3 regions of the Pseudoduganella sp. GCM10020061 genome follow, and region 2 is predicted to be linked to each of the others. Evidence: predicted binding sites of a transcription regulator. Region 2 holds the regulator's gene; each other region holds the start of a gene.

Region 1 (3,272 bases), on a different contig from region 2:
CGCGGAAGGACTGGTGTATATCGCCACCTCGGACAACGAGGCGTTCCTGGGCGAAGACAGCGAGCAGGCGATTGCGCAGCACATCGCACGTTCGAGCGGGCCAAGCGGGCCTAACCGCGATTACCTGCTGTCGCTGGCGATGGCGCTGCGCGAGATGGGCAAGCACGACCCGCATGTGTTTGAAATCGAGCGGCACCTGGGCGATCTGAAGGACTGAGCGCGCACCACGCCAGTCGATAGGCTCAGTCCCATGCCTAGCCGAAGAGGTCGAGTTGCCCGGTGGCGTTGCCACACTGCTTGGCGGGCGGGGTCGGTACGACCAGCGGACGGCGAAACTGGGAGAAGTCCATCTGCGCGAAACGGTCGTTAGCCTTGTTCATGCCCAGCCGGTCGATGGTCTTCTGGAAGCGTTGACGGATCAGGTCGGCCCAGATGCCTTCGCCGTGCATGCGCTTGCTGAAGTCGCTGTCGTAGTCCTTGCCGCCGCGCATGTCGCGCACGCGGTTCATCACGCGCGCCGCCCGCTCAGGGAAGTGCGCCTCCAGCCATTCCTGGAACAGCGGGTTCACCTCCCACGGCAGGCGCAGCACGACGTAGTGCGCGCTGCGGGCGCCGGCATCGTGTGCCGCTTCCAGGATTTTTTCAATTTCAGGCTCGGTGACGAACGGAATGATCGGGGCGACGCTGACGCTGACCGGAATCCCCGCCGCGGCCATCGTGCGGATCGTACGCAGGCGGCGCGCTGGTGCAGCGGCACGCGGCTCGAGCGTGCGCGAGATGTTGTGGTCGAGCGTGGTCAGCGTAATCGCCACGGCGGCCTGGCTGCGGCTGGCCATGTCGCCCAGCAGGTCGATGTCGCGCTCCATCAGCGAGGATTTGCTGATGAGGCCGACCGGATGCTGGCATTCGTGCAGGACCTCCAGCACGCGGCGCGTGAGGCGCAGCTCGCGCTCGCAGGGCTGGTAGGCATCTGTGTTGACGCCCAGCGCGATCGGCTCGGGCACGTAGGACGGTTTGGCCAACTCACGGCGCAGCAATTCGGGCGCGTTCACTTTGGCGAACAGGCGGCTTTCGAAGTCCAGGCCCGGCGACAAGCCGAGGTAGCTGTGCGTCGGGCGCGCGAAACAGTAAATGCAGCCGTGCTCGCAGCCTCGGTAGGGGTTGAGCGAGACGCCGAACGGCACGTCGGGCGACGCGTTGCGGCTCAGGATGGTCTTGGCGTACTCGTCCGTTACCTGCGTGCGGAACGGCGCCGGCTCGTCATCCTCGTCCTCGTGGTTCCAGCCGTCGTCGAACGACTCCCGGCCGTTGACCTCGTACCTGCCCTGGATGTTGGAGACAGCGCCGCGGCCTTTCCGCGCAGCGAGCGGCTTGGGAGGCAGCATGACCTGCCCCTCGATTCCGTCGTCGTGCGGTGCGGACGCCTCGCGATTTGATACTGTACGCATATACAGTATTCTAGTCCCGTCTCCCGCCCAACACAAGCGCGCGCACAGTCCGTGCGCGGCTCCCCTACCGCCCTGCGAATGCAGCTTGCTGATCGATAAACGCGTCGAATCCGTCCAACAGCGGCCGGACGCTGGCGTCCGGGTCGAGCGCAGCGATGGCGAGCGCGGCCGCCTCCAGCGTCGAGAGCTGATGTTCGGCATGCGCCTTGCGGATCCGGTAGGCCGACGGCGGCACATCGTCCAGCGAGAGCCGAGGCAATGACAGCAGCAAGGGATTCAGGTGCAGCATCTTGCGGCTCTTGCGCCAGGTTCCGTCAAGGACCACCAACCTGACACGGGATGGCTGCGAATGCGGCGCGTAGCGCCCGGCAGCGCTGTCCGTCGGCGGATAGAGCAGCACCGGCGTCCGGCCGCCGGCATACAGCATCGCGCGCAGCGCATCGGGATCGAAGGTCTCGCCGACCGCGATCGCGCTCTGCTCCAGGCACAGGTGAAGCAGCCGTGCGGTTCCCTTGGCGGCGCGCACTTCCATCGGATGTTGCAGGATCAGCACTTCGACCGCGGAATCGACGGGGCGTGCGAAGCCACAGATGCAGGCGCTCAGGGGGCGCAGGCATCGTGGGCATTCGGGACGTCGGGCAGTGGCGGTGTCGGACACGGGAAAAGCGCAGATTGAACCTGCGCATTCTACCCGCCGGCAGCGCGGCCCGGGCTACGGCTTGCGCACGGACTGAAGCGCGCGGCTCCAGGAGACAACCTGGTCGAGCATCGCTTCGACCGATTGAGTGTGGCGCTCGGCCGGCTTGAACGCGGTGTAGTTCTCGAAGTCGCTGAACAGCGACAGCATCACCTGCGCGCGCACGTCCGCCACCTGCAGCTCGCCCATGATCAGGCGCAGTACCTCCACCGCACGCACGCCGCCGGCGCTGCCGTAGCTGACGAAACCGGCCGCCTTGTTGTTCCACTCCGCATACAGGAAGTCGATCGCGTTCTTCAGCGCGGCCGAGGTGCCATGGTTGTATTCCGGGGTCACGAACACAAAGCCGTCGAACCCGGCGATCTTTGCAGCCCAGCGCTTGGTGTGTTCCTTCGAATACTTGCCCTGCGACGGCGGGACCGGCTCGTCGAGCAGCGGCAGGTTGAAGTCGGCGATATCGACCAGCTCGAATCCCGCATCGCCCCGCAGCTTTGCAATTTCCATCACCCAGTTGGCGACATCCAGCGCCTTGCGGCCGGGGCGTGTGCTTCCGACGATCACACCAATTTTTATCATGGCAACTCTCCAAATTGTTGGGGGTGTTGGCCAATTCTATGCAAAAGCGTCATCGCAAAGCGCGCCTTTGCCTGCGGGCCTTCCCGCCCTATCACATACACTCTTTCGCCACAGAAAAATATTTTTCGCCGGAATTGCCAATCGTGTATTGCCCCACGGATTTCTGCTGCATAGAATCAATTTATTCCTTACGGCAACTGACGTGCTGGAGCGCATCATCGACACCTCGGCAATCCGCAGCCTCCTCTCGGCTCGCACCCTGGCTTCCGCAATCGCACTGTGCGCGGCACTGACGCCTTCGTTGTCGGTTCAACAAGAGCTTCCGCTCGATTACCGGCTGAACGAACATGTGGTCCAGATTCCGGCCGGCCCCGGGCATATGTCGATGCTCGAGACCACCGTGTTCAAGCCGAACGGTCCCGGCCCCTTCCCCCTCCTGATCATCAATCATGGCAAGGACCTCGGCCGTCCGTCGGACCAGCCGCGCGACCGCTTCATCCACATGGCGACGGCGTTCGTCAAACGCGGGTACGCCGTGATCGTGCCGATGC
Region 2 (3,272 bases):
TCGAGGCTCCTGTATCTATCTAATTAAAGTCAATGATGTGGAACACTAAGCTTTTGCTGTTGCGGTTCTTTTTCGCCAGGAAGCCGGTGAACTGGTAGGTTGCCCCCAGTTCCGCCCTGCTCATCCGACCTGAAATTTCGCCTGCGGCGAGCGCGGCTATTTCAAAATCGACCTGCCTGGCCACCCCTGCCTCCACCTGCTGCGAGCTATGCTGCAGCGTGGCGCCGGTAATCGGCACGCCGGCCGGGGTGTAGCGCAGTATGTCGCGCTCGATGATCGTCGCAACAACGACGAGCTGGTTCACTTAGGCCGCTGGAGCAGCTGCTTGTGCAGCTTCTGCGCGGTGGCTCTTGGCTGCGTCTTCGCGTTGTACCGACTTCATCATCGGCGACGGTGCGGTTTCAGCCTTCTTCATTTTCACGGTCAGGTGACGCAGCACGGCATCATTGAATTTGAATGCGGTTTCCAGCTCGACCAGGGTCTCGTTGTCGCACTCGATGTTCATGCAGATGTAGTGTGCCTTTGGCAGCTTCTGGATCTGGTATGCCATCTGGCGGCGGCCCCAGTCTTCCACGCGATGGACGTTACCGCCACGGGTCGTGACCGTGGTCTTGTAGCGCTCGATCATCGCCGGAACTTGCTCGCTCTGGTCCGGGTGGACGATAAAAACGATTTCATAATGACGCATCAATAACTCCTTAAGGACGTTTAAACAAATGCCCACCCCGGCGTCAAGACGGGTGTGGGAAGGGAAAGCCGGCAATTATAACGCGATCGGCGCTGCGGTTCAAGTAGGGGAGTATCCGCTCGGAAACGCGCGCTGCGCGGATACCCCTAGGGGGTATGCGGTTTGCACGGAAGCGGCGCGAAAAACAGGGGGAGTATGCGGGCGCCCGTGGGCGCGGACGGCGGTGTGGGGGCACCGGCGCCGTCCGCGCCCGGGCGGTACTGCGCTTGCTCAGCGGCCGGCCAGGTGGCGCGGCTCGTTGTCCAGGATCGTCAGCGTGGTGTGCGCGGCGCGCAGGGTGGCGGCGTCGGTCGCGAAGATGCGGGTCGGCGCCGGGCGCGACATGCGCTTGTACGCTTCGCGCCTGCTGCGCGGGCCGAATTCGTCCGGCGGCAGCGTGATCCGCACCACCCCGCCTACCACGCGCGCCGGGTTGTTCGGGTACTGGTAACCGGTGTCTTCCGGCCAGCTGGACGGCGACGGCGACGGCGCCGCCAGCTGCGGACTGCCGTTCTCGTCGGTCGGCACGACCACCACCGCGTTCGGGCAAGGCATGTCGGTCAAGGTGACGCGGCCCTGCTCATCGGTGCATTTAACGACGTCCGCCTGGGCCAGGCCGGCGGGCCCGGCCACGCACGCGGCCCACAATGCAAGTATGGGAATGCGTTTCATGATGATGTCCTTTTGTCTATGTTGACATCATCGCGCGGCACCGCCCTCCCCTCTGTTCGCCCTCCCACAAAGCCCTGTAGGACCGCAGCGCGTCAGAATGCAGGCATAGACCACATTTTCCTTGCATTATGCGAAATACTGTACAAAAATACAGGCTGGTCTAACATACAGCCGAATAACCATGCTCAAGCTCACCGCCCGGCAGGAACAAATCCTCAACCTGATCAAGGAAGCCATCGACAACACCGGCTTCCCGCCGACCCGCGCGGAAATCGCGCAGGAGCTGGGCTTCAAGTCCGCCAACGCGGCCGAAGAGCACCTGCAGGCGCTGGCGCGCAAGGGCGCGATCGAGATCTCGCCGGGCACCTCGCGCGGCATCCGCCTGCTGGGCGCGGCCGCCGAGGCGCCGCCTGCGGTGCCGGCTGCGCTGATGATGGCGCTGCCGCTGGTGGGCCGGGTCGCCGCGGGTTCGCCGATCCTTGCGACCGAGCATGTGGAAGCGACCTACAGCGTGGATGCGGCCATGTTCTCGGCCAAGCCGGACTTCCTGCTGAAGGTGCGCGGCTGGTCGATGCGCGATGCCGGCATCAACGACGGCGATTTGCTGGCGGTGAAAAAGGTGGACAGCGCGAAGAACGGCCAGATCGTGGTCGCCCGCATCAACGACGACGTCACGGTCAAGCGCTACCGCAAGACCGGCTCGACCATCGAGCTGCTGCCGGAGAACCCGGACTTCAAGATCATTACCGTCAATCCGGAGGCGGATGACTTTGCGCTGGAAGGCCTGGCGGTCGGCCTGATGCGCACCTGGCATTAAGAAATTGGTTGTCGTCCCAGCGAAGGCTGGGACCCATACGGAGTTTCCGGGCTTTTGGCCTGTTCCACTGAACGAACGGTGTATGGATCCCAGCTTTCGCTGGGATGACTATCGCTCGCGTTAAAGGCCAGGGAGCGTCCCCTGCCGGGGACAGCCCCTGTCGACCTTAGTGGCCGGCGCTCGGGATGGTGGTGGGGCGGCGCACCCGGTCCCCGCCGTACTCTTCCTGGATATGCTTGGTTGTCTCGTTGTGATCCTTGACCCAGGCATCCGTCGCGACGCGCCAGGCATCGTAGTCCGCCATGATGGTCTTGGCCTTGACGCTGGCCGTCAGCCCTACTTCCGCCTGCGCCGCCTTGATGCGCGCAATCGCCTTCTCCCTCTCCTCCGGCGTCATCAGCGCGAACACGTCCTTCGGGATGCGCGCTTCCGGCGCTTCCTTCTTGTTCAGGTTATCGACGAAGCGGTTGTAGCAGTGCTGCCATTTGGTGACGCGCTCGCCCACCGCCGTGATCTCGGCATTGTCCTTGGAGATCTGCGGAATGCGCGGCGTGCGGCAGGCGAACTCGCCCGACTTGAGCTCGTACCCGTCGTAGCGCGTGGTCCACTGCTCGATCTCGGCCTTGCGCGCCTCGCGCTGCTGCGCCAATTCGGGCGTCACCGGCTTCGACTGCCCGGCGGCGAATACTGGGGCGCTGATCGCCAGCGCAAAGCAGAACAGGAATTTGGTCATGTTGTCGTCGGAGGTCAGTGGGTCGGTCGGTTGATCGGTTATGCGTCCAGCGCGTTGCGGAAGTCCGCCAGCAGGTCGTCCTGGTCTTCGATGCCGACCGAGACGCGGATCAGCGATTCGGCGATCCCCATCTGCGCGCGGCGCTCGGCGCCCATCTCGAAGAAGATCGTATGCGCCACCGGGATGACCAGCGTGCGCGTATCGCCCAGGTTGCTGGCCGGGATGCCGACCGTCATGCGGTTCAGGTAATCGAAGCAGTCGATGCCGTCCTTCAGCTCGAACGACAGCAGCGAGCCGCAGCTGCGGAACAGCGAAGCGGCCAG
Region 3 (3,272 bases), on a different contig from region 2:
TGATGCGGGCACGCTCCTCGTAGAACTCGTGCGTGCCGTGGGTCGCTTCGCCGAGCAGCACGAAGCGCGCGTCGCCCACCAGGTCCAGCAGCGCGTCGTAATCGCGCGCGCTGCCTTCCAGCCCGGTGGCGTGGTTGCCGATGGCGTCGGCGAGGGTGGTGTCTTTGATGCTGGGCATGGCTAGCGCGTGAACTGGGTGGCGATTTCGGCTTCGCGCTCGGTTTCAGCGTCGTCGGGATCGCGCGCGGCCTCCAGCAGCTGCTGGACCTCCGCATCGCTGGTCTGGTCGAAGTGGCCGTACCATTCGCTCACCGCCCGGAACATCATCGGGGCGCTCAGGCAGACCACGTCGTCGACTTCGGCGGCGATCATGTCGCGCGAATCGGGCGCTGCGACCGGCACTGCCACCACCACCCGGGCCGGCTTGTGGCGCTTGAGCGATTCGACGGCGACGCGCATCGTGGCGCCTGTCGCCAAGCCGTCATCGACCAGGATCACGGTCTTGCCGGTGATGGAGCGCGGCTTGCGCCCGCCGCGGTAGGCCAGCTCGCGCCGCTCGATCTCCTGCGTCTCGCGGTCGATCACCTGTTGCACCACCTGGGGCGGCACATGCATCTGCTGGACCACGGAAGTCTGCAGCACCCGCACGCCGCCGCTGGCAATCGCGCCCATCGCATATTCCTCGTGGCCGGGCAGGCCGAGCTTGCGCACCAGCAGGATATCGAGCGGAGCGTGCAGGGCGGTGGCGATCTGGTAGGCGACCGGCACGCCGCCGCGGGGCAGGGCCAGCACGACCACGTCGTCACGGTTGGCGTAGTCCGTGAGCTGGCGGGCGAGCTGGGCGCCGGCGTCCTCACGGTTCTTGAAGTGGTGAAATTCGTTCATCCGTTTGCTCGCGGGTTAGGAATTGTCGCAATGATTATAGGACCCGCCCCGTGGGCGGGAGGGTTCGGTTGCCGCAGGCAATATCCGTTTTGCTCAGCCGCCGCCGATGCCGCGCATCACGCGTCCGGTACCGCCGCATTCCTGGCACGGTTTGCCGTCCTCCATCTTTCCCGTTCCTGCGCAGTGGTCGCAAATGCCTTCGCCTGCGCCAACGGTACCCGGCTCGGCTTCGTCGCCCGGGTTGAGACGTTCATGTGGTTCCATGGTGCCCTCCTGTCGATGCACTAATTTTAGGCACGCGGGTGGCGCAGGGGCGCGCCTTTGCCCCACGGTATAAAGGCTTCAGCCGCCCGCCCGGCTCGCGTCGGCGCATTCCTACAGGCACTTTTCGGACACATGGACCGGAAAGCCGTCGAGCGAAGGCTGCGTTAGCGCCGGACTTGTCATTTTTTTATCAAAAGGATTGCTCTGGAAGGCATAGATAACCGATGGTTATTCACAAAAACGGCTGACCGGATGGCGCGGGAAAAAAGTTCGGCCGCTGCCGCGGCCTTCATCTAAGTCATTGATTTGCATGGGGTCCGGAAGCTGCCTCAAGAATGGGCACTTTGTTGGAAGCCGCATCACTGCTGGGTTCCCGCGTGTCAAGCCCGCATTGTCCACAAAGTTATTCACAATCAGTGTGGATATCATAAAAAGTCGTTTGTGTTCAGCCACTTAGCGTGAGCGGCGTATCCGCGTGGCAACAAGTTTGTAGGAGTATTCCCCGTCGCTCTGACATTCCAACTGAAAAAAACCTTGCGGCGCAGTACTGGATAAATGTACAGTCGTGACAACCGTCAATTTCTCTTTGTATGTCCGCCGTCATCGAATCCCCGCCCGCAGTCGATCCATTCGCCAGCCTCAACGAGGCGCAGCGCGAGGCCGTCGAACACGACATAGCATTGCCGCCAGGCCAGGTCCGGCCCATGCTGGTGATCGCCGGCGCCGGCTCCGGCAAGACCAACACGCTCGCGCACCGCGTCGCGCGGCTGATCGCGGCGGGGGCCGACCCGCAGCGCATGCTGCTGCTGACATTCTCGCGCCGCGCGGCGCAGGAGATGGGACGGCGCGCGGGAGGCGTGCTGCAAAAAGTGATGAAGCTGTCGCCGTCTGCATCGCCGGCCACGCTGCCGTGGGCGGGTACCTTCCACAGCATCGGCGCGCGCCTGCTGCGCGAATACGCCGGCCGCATCGGACTGGAAGACTCGTTCACCATTCACGACCGCGGTGATTCGGAAGACCTGATGGGCCTCGTGCGCCACGACATCGGCCTGACCCAGACCGCCAAGCGCTTCCCGCTCAAGGGCACCTGCCTGTCGATCTATTCGCGCGTCGTGAACACGCGCGAGCCGCTGGGCGAGGTGCTGCAGTCGGCCTTCCCCTGGTGCTCGGAATGGGAAGAAGACCTCAAGCGTCTGTTCGGCGCCTACGTCGACGCCAAGCAGGAGCAGAACGTTCTCGATTATGACGACCTGCTGCTGTTCTGGGCCGAGATGGTGGCCGACCCCGAGTTGGGGCCGGAAGTGGGCGCGTTGTTCGACCACGTGCTGGTGGACGAGTACCAGGACACCAACCGCCTGCAGGCCGCGATCCTGCAAGGCATGAAGCCGCGCGGCGAAGGCGTGATGGTGGTGGGCGACGACGCCCAGTCGATCTATTCCTTCCGCGGCGCGACCGTCCGCAACATCCTCGACTTCCCCAAGCAGTTCGGCGACAACACCCGGGTCGTCACCCTGGACCGCAACTACCGCTCCACCCAGCCGATCCTGGACGCCTCCAACGCCGTCATCGCGGCGGCCGTCGAGCGGCACACCAAGACGCTGTGGACCGACAAGGTATCGACCGCCAGGCCGCAGCTCGTGCTGATCCCGGATGAAGCCGAACAAGCGCGCTGGGTATGCAACCGCATCCTCGAACACCGCGAGGCCGGGATCGCCCTGACCCAGCAGGCGGTCCTGTTCCGCGCCGCCAGCCACTCGGCCGCGCTGGAGCTAGAGCTCATGCGGCGCAATATTCCGTTTGTCAAATTCGGCGGCCTCAAGTTCCTCGAGGCCTCGCACATCAAGGACGTCCTGGCGGTCCTGCGCTTTGCCCAGAACCCTAACGGCCGCATGGCCGGCTTCCGCGTCGCCCAGCTCATCCCGGGCATCGGTCCGGCGACCGCCACGCGCCTGCTGGACGCCATCGGCGAAGCGGCTGAACCGGTGGCCGCAGTGGAAGCGTTCGACGCGCCCGCCAAGGCCGGCGGCGAATGGCAATCCTTCGTCGAACTGTACCGCGCCTTGCGCACGCCGGGCCTGCGCTGGCCGGCCGACATCGAACTGGTGCGCAACTGGTACATGCCG

The links. Region 2 encodes LexA, which represses DNA repair genes until DNA is damaged. Its sites were predicted from a motif close to ACTGTATNNNNATACAGT; they were not measured.
Region 1: the regulator LexA is predicted to act here: its motif matches at 1,438-1,455, upstream of ACFSQR_RS16795 (PA0069 family radical SAM protein).
Region 3: the regulator LexA is predicted to act here: its motif matches at 1,696-1,713, upstream of ACFSQR_RS14500 (ATP-dependent helicase).

The regions. Positions count from the first base shown of each region.
Region 1 covers NZ_JBHUJS010000014.1:75,041-78,312, reverse strand. Annotated here, with positions in the region: gene ACFSQR_RS16800 (gamma-glutamylcyclotransferase) at 1-217, shown strand, start outside; gene ACFSQR_RS16795 (PA0069 family radical SAM protein) at 255-1,385, opposite strand; gene ACFSQR_RS16790 (tRNA-uridine aminocarboxypropyltransferase) at 1,513-2,106, opposite strand; gene ACFSQR_RS16785 (NADPH-dependent FMN reductase) at 2,161-2,721, opposite strand; gene ACFSQR_RS16780 (dienelactone hydrolase family protein) at 2,924-3,272, shown strand, end outside.
Region 2 covers NZ_JBHUJS010000012.1:65,149-68,420, forward strand. Annotated here, with positions in the region: gene priB (primosomal replication protein N) at 20-304, opposite strand; gene rpsF (30S ribosomal protein S6) at 305-688, opposite strand; gene ACFSQR_RS16010 (DUF4124 domain-containing protein) at 959-1,399, opposite strand; gene lexA (transcriptional repressor LexA) at 1,581-2,216, shown strand; gene ACFSQR_RS16020 (hypothetical protein) at 2,383-2,949, opposite strand; gene ACFSQR_RS16025 (cystathionine gamma-synthase family protein) at 2,988-3,272, opposite strand, start outside.
Region 3 covers NZ_JBHUJS010000011.1:22,204-25,475, forward strand. Annotated here, with positions in the region: gene ACFSQR_RS14485 (erythromycin esterase family protein) at 1-178, opposite strand, end outside; gene ACFSQR_RS14490 (phosphoribosyltransferase) at 181-885, opposite strand; gene ACFSQR_RS14495 (hypothetical protein) at 979-1,149, opposite strand; gene ACFSQR_RS14500 (ATP-dependent helicase) at 1,740-3,272, shown strand, end outside.